One region of the Marinobacter sp. MIT930201 genome, then DNA from elsewhere that is predicted to be linked to it. Evidence: predicted binding sites of a transcription regulator. Region 1 holds the regulator's gene; each other region holds the start of a gene.
The links. The regulator sigma-54, encoded in region 1, starts transcription at its own class of promoters, with help from an activator protein. The targets are predictions, from matches to a motif close to ANTGGCATNNANNTTGCTNT.

Region 1 (4,216 bases):
GCAGTTCTCAGGGCCAGTAACCTCGCAAAAAGCTACAAACAGAAGAAGGTCGTCATCGACGTTTCCCTGGAAATTCGCAGTGGCGAGATCGTCGGCTTGCTCGGCCCCAACGGCGCGGGCAAAACGACGTGTTTCTACATGATTGTTGGCCTGGTTTCCGCCGACAACGGTCGCATCACCATCGACAATCAGGACATCACGCCCCTGCCCATGCACGGCCGTGCCCGCAAGGGAATCGGGTACCTGCCCCAGGAAGCATCCGTGTTTCGCAAGCTCACCGTGCGCGACAACATACTGGCGATCCTGGAAACCCGCCGCGAACTCAAACGCGCTGACCGGGAGGCCAAGTTAGAGGAACTGCTTGAAGAGTTTCACATTACCCACATCCGCGATAGTGTCGGCATGGCCCTGTCAGGCGGTGAGCGACGGCGGGTGGAAATTGCCCGGGCGCTGGCGATGGAACCGGCGTTCATCCTGCTGGACGAGCCCTTCGCCGGTGTCGACCCGATCTCCGTGAGCGACATCAAGCAGATTATCCGACACTTGCGGGACAAGGGTATCGGCGTACTGATCACCGACCACAACGTGCGGGAAACCCTCGACATCTGCGAGAATGCGTACATTGTCAGCGGCGGCCACATCATTGCCTCTGGTAATTCGGACGATATACTGGCCAACCAGCAGGTCAAGGAAGTGTATCTAGGCAACGAGTTTCGCCTGTAGTAGACTCGGCAAAGAACTTGCTTGGTGCGGCAAGTAGCCAGCATACAAAGAGTTTTTGTGCAACCCCGGCTCCAGAAAGCGCCCTGATGACGTAAAGAGAGAGCCTGAGTGACGGAAGAGAGAGACCGAGTGACGGATCCTGAACCATGGTTATGAAAGCCTCACTACAGTTAAAGCTGGGTCAAAGCCTGACCATGACGCCCCAGCTGCAACAGGCTATCAGGCTTCTGCAGCTCTCCACCCTGGACCTCCAGCAGGAAATCCAGCAGGCACTGGAATCCAACCCAATGCTGGAAACCTCGGAAGACGACGACAACCAGAATCCGGAATCAACGGACAGTGACAACGAGTCGTCTGAAACAGCGTCAACCGAGGAATCCAACACCGCTTCAGACACTGCTACCGAGTGGGACGAATCCGAAAATGGACCTGACTGGTCATCAGAAACGGACAGTCCCGACACCATTCCCGATGATCTTCCCGTCGACACCGCCTGGGATGACATTTACCAGTCAGCCCCCGCGTCAGCAGCCCGTAACGACGACGAAAACGACCACGACTTCGAAACCCGTAACTCCCCCACCGAAACGCTCCAGGACCACCTGGAATGGCAACTGAACCTGACGCCCATGAGCGAGCGGGATCAGGCCATCGCCCATGCCCTGATGGATGCGGTTGATAACCACGGCTACCTGACCTCTCCGCTTGAAGAAATTCATTCAGGCATGGTGGACGAATCCGACGAAGACCCGCTGGAACTGGACGAAGTGGAAGCCGTTCTTCATCGCCTGCAGCACTTCGATCCACCCGGCGTGTTCGCCCGTGATCTGCAGGAATGCCTGCTGATCCAGCTGAACCAACTGCCCCCGGAAACACCCTGGCTGGCTCAGGCGCGACTGGTGATTACCCACTACATAAACCTGCTGGGTAACCGCGATTACGCCCAGCTGTTGCGCCGCAGCCGCCTGAAAGAAGAACAGCTACGGGATGTCCTGGCACTTATTACCGGTTTGAACCCCCGCCCCGGCGACACCCTGGACCAGGCCGAGCCGGACTATGTCATCCCGGATGTGATCGTGCGCAAGCACAATGAGCGCTGGCGCGTGGAACTGAATCCTGAAATTGCACCACGCATTCGTGTGAATGCAAGCTATGCTTCTCTTATAAAGCGTGCGGACAGCAGCGCCGACAACACCTACCTGCGGGACCAGTTGCAGGAGGCAAAGTGGTTCATCAAGAGCCTGCAGAGCCGCAACGAAACCCTGCTCAAGGTGGCCACGCGCATTGTCGAGCACCAGCAGGGGTTTCTGGACCATGGCGAGGAAGCCATGAAACCATTGATTCTCTCGGATATTGCCCAGGCGGTGGAAATGCACGAGTCGACCATTTCAAGGGTCACCACCCAGAAATACATGCACACACCGCGGGGCATATTTGAACTTAAGTATTTTTTCTCGAGCCATGTCAGTACCGACGAAGGTGGAGAGTGCTCATCCACGGCAATCCGCGCGATGATCAAGAAGCTGATTGCAACGGAAACTCCGAAAAAGCCATTGAGCGATAGCAAAATTGCAGCCATGCTAGGAGACCAGGGTATAAAGGTGGCTAGACGAACCGTGGCCAAGTATCGCGAGGCAATGCACATTCCTCCGTCCAACGAGCGAAAGCGATTGGTGTAGGAAGCGTCTGTTCCCGGCCTCACGGGGAGAGCCCTTTCCTGAAAGTATACCGCCTGCAGCATAACGCTGTGGCACACAGCCGGTATCCTAACGGGTGCCGGCAAGCTGAAAACAGGAGAAGCCTATGCAACTCAATATTTCAGGCCATCACGTAGAACTGACTCCCGCACTGAAAGATTACGTATCAGGCAAATTTGAAAAGCTTGAGCGGCACTTCGACCATATCAGCAATTGCCAGGTTACCCTTGAGGTGGAAAAAGTGCGCCAGATGGCGGAAGCTACGCTTCACGTGATAGGTGGTGAGATTCACGCAAAGGCCGAAAACAGCGATATGTACGCTGCCATTGATGGACTGGTAGACAAGCTGGACAGGCAGATTCTGAAGCACAAGGAAAAGAACGTAGACCGGATGCACGGGAATGGCGCCCGCTAGGACGACGCCCCGGCATGACAGTTAATCGAGCTGCGGCACTGGCTAACCATGCAATAGGTGCCGCAGCCTTTTTTTACGGAAATGCAGTCGATTCATGACCGACACATCCCTGACTATCGAGAACATTCTCGCGCCGGAGCTAACCCTTTGCCGGGTGCCTGCCTCCAGCAAAAAGCGGGTTATGGAAACCATTGCCGAGCAGATCCAGCAGCACGACTCTTTGCTCAGCGACACCCAGATATTCACCAACCTGGTCGCGCGGGAGCGACTGGGGAGCACAGGCATCGGACAGGGCATCGCGATCCCCCATTGCAGGCTGGAAGGGCTGGATCACGTGGTCGGCGTATTGCTGACCCTGGAAGAAGGCGTTGCGTTCGATGCTATCGACAATCAGCCGGTGGACCTCGTCTTCACCTTGATTGTCCCCAAGGAAGCCACCAGCGAGCATCTTGAGCTTTTGAGCCAGCTTGCCGAAAAGTTCAACGAGCGTGCATTCTGCGACCAGCTGCGTCAGTGCACTGATGCAGGCTCTCTCTATCGCCGGATGACAGCCGAGACAGGCTGAACCACTCCACATCCAAGGTGAACGGGCTATGAAACTGATCATCGTCAGCGGCCGATCAGGTTCCGGGAAAAGTACCGCGTTACATGTTCTGGAAGACCTGGGCTTTTACTGCATTGACAACCTGCCCATTGGCCTCCTGTTCCCCCTCACGCAGGAAGCCACCAACCAGAACTCTCCCAGCCGGCTGGGAAAGATGGCGGTCAGCATCGATGCCCGTAACCTTTCCGGAGAATTGAGCAACTTCGAGGATATCTACCGCAGCCTTCAGGATACTGGCGTAACCATCGAGATCATCTATCTCGACGCCGATGAACAGTCTCTTCTGCAGCGCTTCCATGCCACGCGCCGAAAGCATCCACTGAGTGATGACAAGACCTCCCTGAGGGAGGCCATCGGTAACGAAAAGAAGCTTCTGGAGCCGCTCTCCAAGCTGGCAGACCTCTACATCGACACCACGGGGCTGTCCATGTATGAGCTCCGGGATATGGTGAAGCAGCGGGTTGCGGGCAGGCGTCACCAGGAACTGGCGCTGCTGTTCCAGTCGTTCGGGTTCAAGCACGGTGTACCGTTGGATTCGGACTATGTGTTCGATGTGCGCTGCCTGCCCAATCCCTATTGGGACACCAGCCTTCGGCAGTTTGTGGGCACCGACCAGCCGGTTATCGATTTCCTGGAAAAGGAGCCGTTGAGCCGTAAGATGGTCGAGGACCTGACCCAATTCCTGGAAAACTGGCTACCCTCGTTCTCAGACAGCAACCGCAGCTATATGACCATATCCATCGGCTGCACCGGTGGCCAGCATCGCTCGGTTTATAT
Region 2 (4,216 bases), 2.2 Mb from region 1:
CTGAGCATCCACCTGACGATAGACCTCGGCGGAAACCGGAAGCGCCGCAAGAGCGACAATGCCAGAGAGTAGTGCAAGCCGTGCGTTCATAGAGACAACCTGTCTGATTGTTTTACCCGATTATCAGCGCCAGTCATGAGTATTTCAACGCCATTACCCGGCAGCTTGGTTACATTCCGTTAAGGCTGGTCGAAATGTGCGGCCGTACACAAAAAAGCCCCGCGCAAGGCGGGGCTTCTCTGGGTTGCTGATCCTTACGAACGGATCAGCAGGAGTAGTAGAGCTGGAACTCGACCGGATGCGTGGTCATGTTCAGTTTCTCAACTTCACCGCGCTTCAGATCGATGTAGCCGGCAATCATGTCCTCGGTGAACACGCCGCCGCGGGTCAGGAATTCATGATCTTCAGCCAGGCAATCCAGAGCTTCGGACAGGGTTTCAGCAACCTTCGGAATGTTCAGCGCTTCTTCCTTCGGCAGGTCGTACAGATCCTTGTCCATGGCATCGCCCGGGTGGATCTTGTTCTGGATACCATCCAGGCCGGCCATCATCAATGCAGCGAACGCCAGGTACGGGTTGGCCGCCGGGTCAGGGAAACGCACTTCGATACGACGTGCTTTCGGGCTGTTCACGTATGGAATACGGATGGAGGCCGAACGGTTACGGGCGGAGTAGGCCAGCATAACCGGTGCTTCGTAGCCCGGAACCAGACGCTTGTAGCTATTGGTTGCAGGGTTGGTAAAGGCGTTGATGGCCTTGGCGTGCTTGACGACACCACCGATATAGTAAAGCGCTGCTTCGCTCAGGCCGGCATAGCTGTCACCTGCGAACAGGTTCTTGCCGTCTTTGCTCAGGGACATGTGTACGTGCATGCCGGAGCCGTTATCACCAACCACAGGCTTGGGCATGAAGGTGGCGGTTTTACCGTAGGCGTGGGCCACGTTGTGTACGCAGTACTTGAGAATCTGCACTTCGTCAGCCTTGCGGGTCAGGGTGTTGGCGCCAACGCCGATTTCACACTGGCCAGCGGTGCCGACTTCGTGGTGATGAACCTCAATTTCCAGGCCCATGGATTCCATAGCGGCACACATGGCGCCACGCAGGTCGTGCAGGCTATCCACTGGCGGAACCGGGAAGTAACCACCTTTAACACCCGGGCGGTGACCGATGTTGTTGCGATCGAAGTCTTCGCCGGATACCCAGGCGGCTTCTTCAGAGTGGATGTGGTAGGAAGCGCCCTGCATATCCACATTCCATTTAACAGAATCGAAAACAAAGAACTCAGGTTCCGGACCAAACAGGGCACCGTCAGCGATGCCCGTGGACTTGAGGTACTCTTCCGCACGGCGGGCAACGGAGCGTGGGTCACGCTCATAGCCCTGCATGGTGGAAGGCTCTACGATGTCACAGGTAATGTTCAGTGTGGTTTCTTCGGTGAACGGGTCCAGCACGGAGGTGCTGTCGTCCGGCATCAGAATCATGTCGGATTCATTGATGCCTTTCCAGCCGGAGATTGAAGAGCCGTCGAACATCTTGCCGTCGCTGAAAAAGTCCTCGTCCACCTCGGTGGCCGGCAGCGTTACGTGTTGTTCTTTGCCACGGCTGTCAGTGAATCTCAGGTCGATCCATTTGACTTCGTGTTCCTTGATCAGATCAATCGTCTTGGACATTGTGCATGCTCCGTCTGTTATCCCGCCGTGCGGGCGATTTCTGTGTACATTGTTGCCGGATCGTTCAGCAGTGCTGACTCCCGATCTTTCTTTCAGGTAGGGCAGCTTAACAAAAGCTGTTGCGAGTTACCTGCAAATTCGGCTGCTTAAGGTTTAGCAATAGCCTTGCCAGTTTTTGATGCATGCGCCACAAGTGCGCAATACCAAGGCGTTCGGGCTGTTTTGGAGCGATATGTGCTGATTGGGTGGCCCTATCGCTCTTTCGTGGTGCGTTAAAACGGTGCGATAGCTGAAATAATGCACCAAAATGATGCAGATGGGTTGTTGCTTCGATAGGCGTTTTTCTTCATATAAACGCAAGTGAGTTTGCTATATACTGCGCGCCACTTCATTTTTGCCTCAGGTATTCAGCACAGACGCTGAGTTTCTTCAGGGGGTATTCGGGCTTCCCGGCCCGACAAATGAAATTCATTTTACGGATTTGAGACGGCATGTAAGGGGCTTTGCGCCTACTGAAGACCTCTCAGGTCATTCAGTGCATGCTGCAGGATTATAGTTGTGATTGATAAACTTCGTAATATCGCCATCATCGCCCACGTTGACCATGGCAAGACCACACTGGTTGACCAGCTTCTTCGCCAGTCCGGCACTCTGGATCGCAAAGAGCTCGAAAACGAGCGTGTCATGGACTCCAATGACCAGGAAAAAGAACGTGGTATTACCATTCTGGCCAAGAACACGGCGCTGAAGTGGCACGACTACGACATCAATATCGTGGACACCCCGGGTCACGCCGATTTCGGGGGTGAAGTCGAGCGTGTCATGAGTATGGTCGATTGCGTGTTGCTCGTGGTTGACTCTATTGATGGCCCGATGCCACAAACCCGGTTTGTCACCCAGAAAGCGTTTGATGCGGGCCTGCACCCGATTGTCGTCGTGAACAAGATTGACCGCCCTGGAGCTCGCCCGGACTGGGTAGTGGATCAGGTGTTCGACTTGTTCGACAACCTCGGCGCCAGCGATGAGCAGCTGGACTTTCCGATTGTCTACGCCAGTGCCCTGAACGGCATTGCCGGAATGGATCACGAAAAGCTGGACGACAACATGGACGCGGTTTTCCAGGCCATCGTTGATCACGTACCTGCGCCCAACGTCGACCGGGACGGTCCGTTCCAGATGCAGATTTCTCAGTTGGACTACAACAGCTTCCTGGGCGTTATTGGCATCGGCCGCATTATGCGCGGCAAGATTAAAACCAACTCTCCGGTTACGGCCATTGGTGCCAACGGCAAAAAGCGCCAGGGCCGTATTCTCAAGATCATGGGCCATTCCGGGCTGCAGCGTGTTGAAGTCGACGAAGCGCAGGCGGGCGACATTATTTGCGTCAGCGGCATGGATGAGCTGTACATCTCTGACACCTTGTGTGACCAGGCCAATGTTGAAGCCTTGCCGCCGTTGACGGTGGATGAGCCGACGGTTTCCATGACGTTCCAGGTCAACGACTCACCGTTTTGTGGCAAGGAAGGTAAGTTTGTCACCAGCCGCAACATCAAAGAGCGTTTGGAAAAAGAGCTGCTGCACAACGTTGCTCTGCGAGTTGAAGAAGGTGAGTCGGCAGATAAGTTCAAGGTATCCGGCCGTGGCGAGCTGCACCTCTCAGTGTTGATCGAAAACATGCGCCGCGAGAACTTTGAGCTCGCCGTGGGTCGTCCGGAAGTGGTTATCCGTGAGATCGATGGTGTTAAACAGGAGCCGTACGAAAACGTCATCATCGACATCGAAGAGCAGCACCAGGGTGCGCTTATGGATCAGATGGGGCTCCGCAAGGGTGAAATGACCAACATGGTGCCGGACGGAAAGGGCCGTATGCGTCTTGAGTATACGATTCCGGCGCGCGGGCTGATCGGTTTCCGTAACGCCTTCCTGACCATGACCTCCGGTTCGGGTATTTTGACTTCAACCTTCAGCCATTACGGCCCTATTAAGAGCGGTGATGTGACCAGTCGTCAGAACGGTGTGCTGGTGTCAATGGCAACTGGTGCCGCGCTGACTTATTCGCTGGAAACACTGCAGAGCCGGGGCAAGTTGTTCCTGGATCCCGGCCAGGAAGTGTACGAAGGTCAGTTGTGTGGTATTCACAGTCGTGACAACGATCTGGTGATTAACCCCACCAAGGGGAAGAAGCTGGACAATATGCGTGCGTCCGGCAAGGACGAGGTCATCGGCCTGGTGCCGCCGATCAAGCATACCCTTGAGCAGGCTCTGGAGTTCATCGATGAAGATGAATTGGTGGAAGTGACGCCCAAGTCGATCCGCCTGCGCAAGAAGCTTCTGACCGAGAATGAGCGTAAGCGCGCCCATAAGAAGTAATCTTCAGTGCGTGATATCAAGGGGCGGGCCATCATGGATGGCCCGCCCCTTTTTCGTTGTCTTCAGCTAAACTCCGGTTAAATCCTTTTTCCGGAGCGCCCCATGCTCACCCTGTTCCCCGATATCAAGCCCAACGCCCAGCATCGCATTGCGGTTGATCCGCCCCATGAGCTGTAT
Region 3 (4,216 bases), 880 kb from region 1:
CGGTCAGCGGCTCGGCGAGGTGTTTATACAGTCCGGCTGGATTACCGAGCGCGAGTTGCATCGGGTTCTCAAGCACCAATCCCGTTACCGCAACGCGGCTGCACTGGTCACCATGGCGGTATTGCCTTTTCAGCCATTGGTCAGTTTTGCCGCTGGCAGCACCACGAATGATTCACGAGACGTTACGGACGCCGCGCAATTGTACGAGCGTGCCGGTTTGGCGCCGCTTAATGATGACGAGATGGCCGGCGTGTCGGGGCAGGGTGATCAATCCTTGTTGGATCGTATCGCCACGGTATCTGCCATGACCGGAAGTAACGACGGGACAGGAGAGGTTGATCCGGATGTCATCGAAGGCCTGAAACTAACAGCGAACATTTTCGTGCCGGTGCTGAACTTCCTGGATTCTGATCTTACGATATCCGGTGTGCATTATCGGGATGATGTTCCCCGTTACACGGTTCGTGACGATGGCGGACTCACCCTGGCGTTCCCGGAAAGGATCGAACAGATCCGCATGGACAATATACGGGTCAGCGGCAGTCAGGGACCGTCCATGGGGAACATTGCACTCGACAATATCCGCTTCCATCCCGATTCACAGATGACGATCTATACTCGCTGATGGGATGCGTTGGGCTCCGACGTTTGCGGAGCCCAGAAGCCGTCAGGCGCTCGCCAGAACGGTACGGTGTGATACGGCCTTTTGCTCGCCCTGAGCACCGTAGAGGGTCTGGTGCCCGGAAACGCCGCGGAATATATCAGTAAGACGTGAAAGGCGCTTCTGAAGGTGACTGACAACCCGCCCATTATTGCTATTCAACTGGTGACAGGTCTTAAGGCGTTCGTCGGCCTCCCGCCACAAGTCGTAAACATCTGACAGGCCGGCGCTGAGAATAAACCGTGAGGGTGCTCCGTTTTCAGGTCGAAACCCCATCGACACCAGAAGGCGGATTTTGAGTTTGGCCCGTTCACGAATCTGACCCAACAGAGTGTTTTTCTCGCCAGTCAGTGATTCGAGTTTACGGATATCAGATGTGGAAAGGCAGGCTTTTTCCTGCTGCAGGACATCCGCCAGGGATTCGAGTTGACGGATATCCTGAGATAAAAGGTCTTTCAGTTCATCAATTGCGGCCATGATCTACTCACCCGAAAATGCTTTCATCCATCTCAAGCATTTTCTGGGCCAGTTTCTCTGCATCAACCTTGTAGGAGCCGCTTTCAAGGGCAGAGCGGATCTGCTCGATACGGTCATCGTCCATTTCCGGATAACTGCCGAGCTTTTGTTCGAGCTGTTTCAGGTTCTTCGCCTGGCTGCTCAAATTGACATTTTCACCACGGGCGCCTTGCGCCTGGGTCTTTGCCTGCTCAGCTGTAGAGGGCTGAGTGCTCTGGGTAGCGGAAGATTTATCGGCCGTGGTTTTCTGGGTGTTGACCTGGCCTGGGCCTATTCCATTAAAGTCAACTGACATAACGTTACCTGCTTAACTGGTCGGCCGCGTTGGGCGGCTCCAAAATTTCATACCTGTCTATCGGCATGGCCTGACGTTTCTTTAGCGATTTTTGCAAGAGTTAAATGACACTCTTGTCATCTTTCCAAAAAACCGGCAACAGATTGCCGTTTCCGGTGAATCAATGCCGGGAACGAGGTTACATGGGAATCTCGACATGCCCGGGAGCAGTCACACGGGCACGCACGGTGCGGGAGGACGAGAGGTTCTCAACCAGAACCTGTTCTCCAATCCCGGCACTAGCCAGGGCCTTACCCCTTGAGTTTACCGAAAAATTTCCGCTGCGGGCGCTGATGATAACATGGTCTCCGCGTTCGATCGCTGCCGGAGCCAGCACCAAATCCGGTGTAAATACGGTACCGGCGTTCACGCCGCGGCGCATTTCCATGCCCATTAACTGGTCGACATTGGTTATTGCGCCCCGTCGAATCGAATTCACCACCACGTTATCCGACTGTATTGCCGCTTTTGTCAGTCGTTCGCCGCGCCCCAGGGGGCGGGCGGCGACCATGGCTTCACCGGTTATCGTGACGGATACCGGAAGGAACATGCGCCAGGGGCGCTCGCCCTCGCAGGAAACCAGTAGCGAGGGTTGGGTGGTTCTCCAGGGGTCGCCGCTGAACGATACGCTGAGTGGGGTATCACAGGTTGCGAGCGAGAGGCGTGCGTCGAGTTGGCCAGTATCGTGGGAAACCGTAAAGCCTTCGTTTGCCTGAGCCTCTGAAAATGCCTCCAGAAATTGTTCCGCGCTGCTTTGAATTTGTTCGGCCGTGGTCGTGGAGGCCATTGCCGGGCCGGCTGTTACGGCGAATAACAATATGATGGCGAAATTGGTAATGCGCATACGCGGCAGTTTGTCCTATGCTGTCATTAACCGGGTAAAGCCCCGAGTTCAGGAATATCCTAATGATTTCCGGATTCGGCCGTTAAGCCTATCGAGTGAGTCAATAAACCGGCACATAGCCGGTTCCACGCGACTTTCTAGAATAACGCAGCAAGATGCGTGCCGGCAGCAAGACGTTTCGAGTGGGAGATATAAACGATGGCAGGGGTATTGGACAGTGTAAATCAGCGCACCCAGCTGGTGGGCCAGAATCGTCTGGAGCTTCTGTTATTTCGCCTTCGTGGCCGGCAGATGTACGGCATCAACGTCTTCAAGGTCAAGGAAGTGTTGCAGTGCCCCAGGCTGTCGTCGTTGCCGAACAGTCGCCCTATGGTTCGGGGCGTGGCCCATATTCGTGGCGAGACCATCCCTATCATTGACCTTGGTATGTCAATCCGGCTTCCCGGTATTCCCAAGGAAGAGATGGCCACCAGCTTCGTGATCATTACTGAGTACAACCGAAAAACCCAGGGTTTCCTGGTGGCTGGTGTCGACCGCATCGTGAATATGAACTGGGAAGACATCCTGCCGCCACCCAAGGGGGCGGGCAAAGACGTTTACCTGACAGCGGTAACGCACTTTGAAGACAAGCTGATTGAGATTATCGATGTTGAAAAGATCCTGTCTGAAGTGTCGCCGTTTGAGGAAGATGTCACCGAAGACGTTCGCAACCGCAGTTCAGAGCGGGTGCCCGGTCATCTGCCAGTGCTTGTCGTGGATGATTCCGCAGTGGCCCGACGTCAGATCGAGCGTTGCCTCACGGCTATCGGTATGGAAGTGGTGACAAAAAATGATGGCAAGCAGGCCTTGGATTACCTAAAAGAAGTTACGGCAGATGGCTCTCGCGCCATCGATCACCTGTGTTTGATCATATCCGATGTCGAAATGCCGGAAATGGACGGGTACACTCTGGTCACCAAGTGTAAAAATGAGCCTGCAATCAAGGATGTATTTATCATGCTGCACACGTCCCTGAGTGGCGTGTTCAACAAGGCGATGGTGCAGAAGGTAGGCGCTGACGATTTTATGGCTAAGTTCAGCCCCGATGAGTTGGCTGAAAGGGTCATGGAGATTGTTGACCGCGAGCAGTGACGCTCCTCCGTTACTCCCGACTCACTCGATAATGAGATCCAATGAAAGCTGAAATAACGCCACAGGAATACGAGGCCTTTAAATCATTCCTGCAGGATGCGTGTGGCATTTTGCTCGGGGAGAACAAGCAGTATCTGGTAAAAAGCCGTTTACGGCGGATCATGGAAGAGAACAAGCTAAGTACCCTGGGTGATCTGCTGGATCGCGTGAAGCGAACCGGACGTAGCAGTTTGAAGGAAGTCGTGATCGACGCGATGACGACGAATGAAACCCTCTGGTTTCGGGACAATCACCCGTTCCGCATCCTGCAGGAAAAGCTGCTGCCGGAATTCGGCGACAGAAAATCAGCGCAGTCACTTCGTATCTGGTCTGCAGCCTGTTCGACAGGCCAGGAGCCCTATTCGGTAGCGATGATTATTGAAGAATTTCGTCGCCAGCGGCCGGGTAGGCTGCGGGATGTGAAGATCACCGCCACCGACATCTCCAAAAGCGTTCTAGAGGTTGCGCGCCGTGGCGAGTACGAAATGATCGCCATTGGCCGGGGCCTGTCACCCGAGCGGCAAAAGCAGTTTTTCACTCCCGCCATGAATGGCAGTTGGCAGATCCGACCGCAAATCAAGAGCATGGTGGAATTCAGGGAGCTGAACCTGCTTGAACGCTACATGCTCGGGAAGTTTGACATTGTTATGTGCCGGAACGTACTGATCTACTTTTCGGCAGAGCTTAAAAA

Region 2: glnA (glutamate--ammonia ligase) is a predicted target of sigma-54. The motif match lies at 1,823-1,842, and genes of this name have one in related genera.
Region 3: flgA (flagellar basal body P-ring formation chaperone FlgA) is a predicted target of sigma-54. The motif match lies at 2,503-2,522, and genes of this name have one in related genera.

What each region holds. Positions count from the first base shown of each region.
Region 1 covers NZ_CP138916.1:3,545,180-3,549,395, reverse strand. The annotation lists gene lptA (lipopolysaccharide transport periplasmic protein LptA) at 1-20, shown strand, start outside; gene lptB (LPS export ABC transporter ATP-binding protein) at 1-723, shown strand, start outside; gene SIC19_RS16160 (RNA polymerase factor sigma-54) at 876-2,402, shown strand; gene hpf (ribosome hibernation promoting factor) at 2,527-2,835, shown strand; gene ptsN (PTS IIA-like nitrogen regulatory protein PtsN) at 2,930-3,400, shown strand; gene rapZ (RNase adapter RapZ) at 3,429-4,216, shown strand, end outside.
Region 2 covers NZ_CP138916.1:1,345,957-1,350,172, reverse strand. The annotation lists gene SIC19_RS06225 (DUF4124 domain-containing protein) at 1-90, opposite strand, end outside; gene glnA (glutamate--ammonia ligase) at 266-1,669, opposite strand; gene typA (translational GTPase TypA) at 2,228-4,039, shown strand; gene pip (prolyl aminopeptidase) at 4,142-4,216, shown strand, end outside.
Region 3 covers NZ_CP138916.1:66,996-71,211, reverse strand. The annotation lists gene SIC19_RS00350 (hypothetical protein) at 1-625, shown strand, start outside; gene SIC19_RS00345 (flagella synthesis protein FlgN) at 668-1,138, opposite strand; gene flgM (flagellar biosynthesis anti-sigma factor FlgM) at 1,146-1,472, opposite strand; gene flgA (flagellar basal body P-ring formation chaperone FlgA) at 1,651-2,355, opposite strand; gene SIC19_RS00330 (chemotaxis protein CheV) at 2,554-3,486, shown strand; gene SIC19_RS00325 (CheR family methyltransferase) at 3,528-4,216, shown strand, end outside.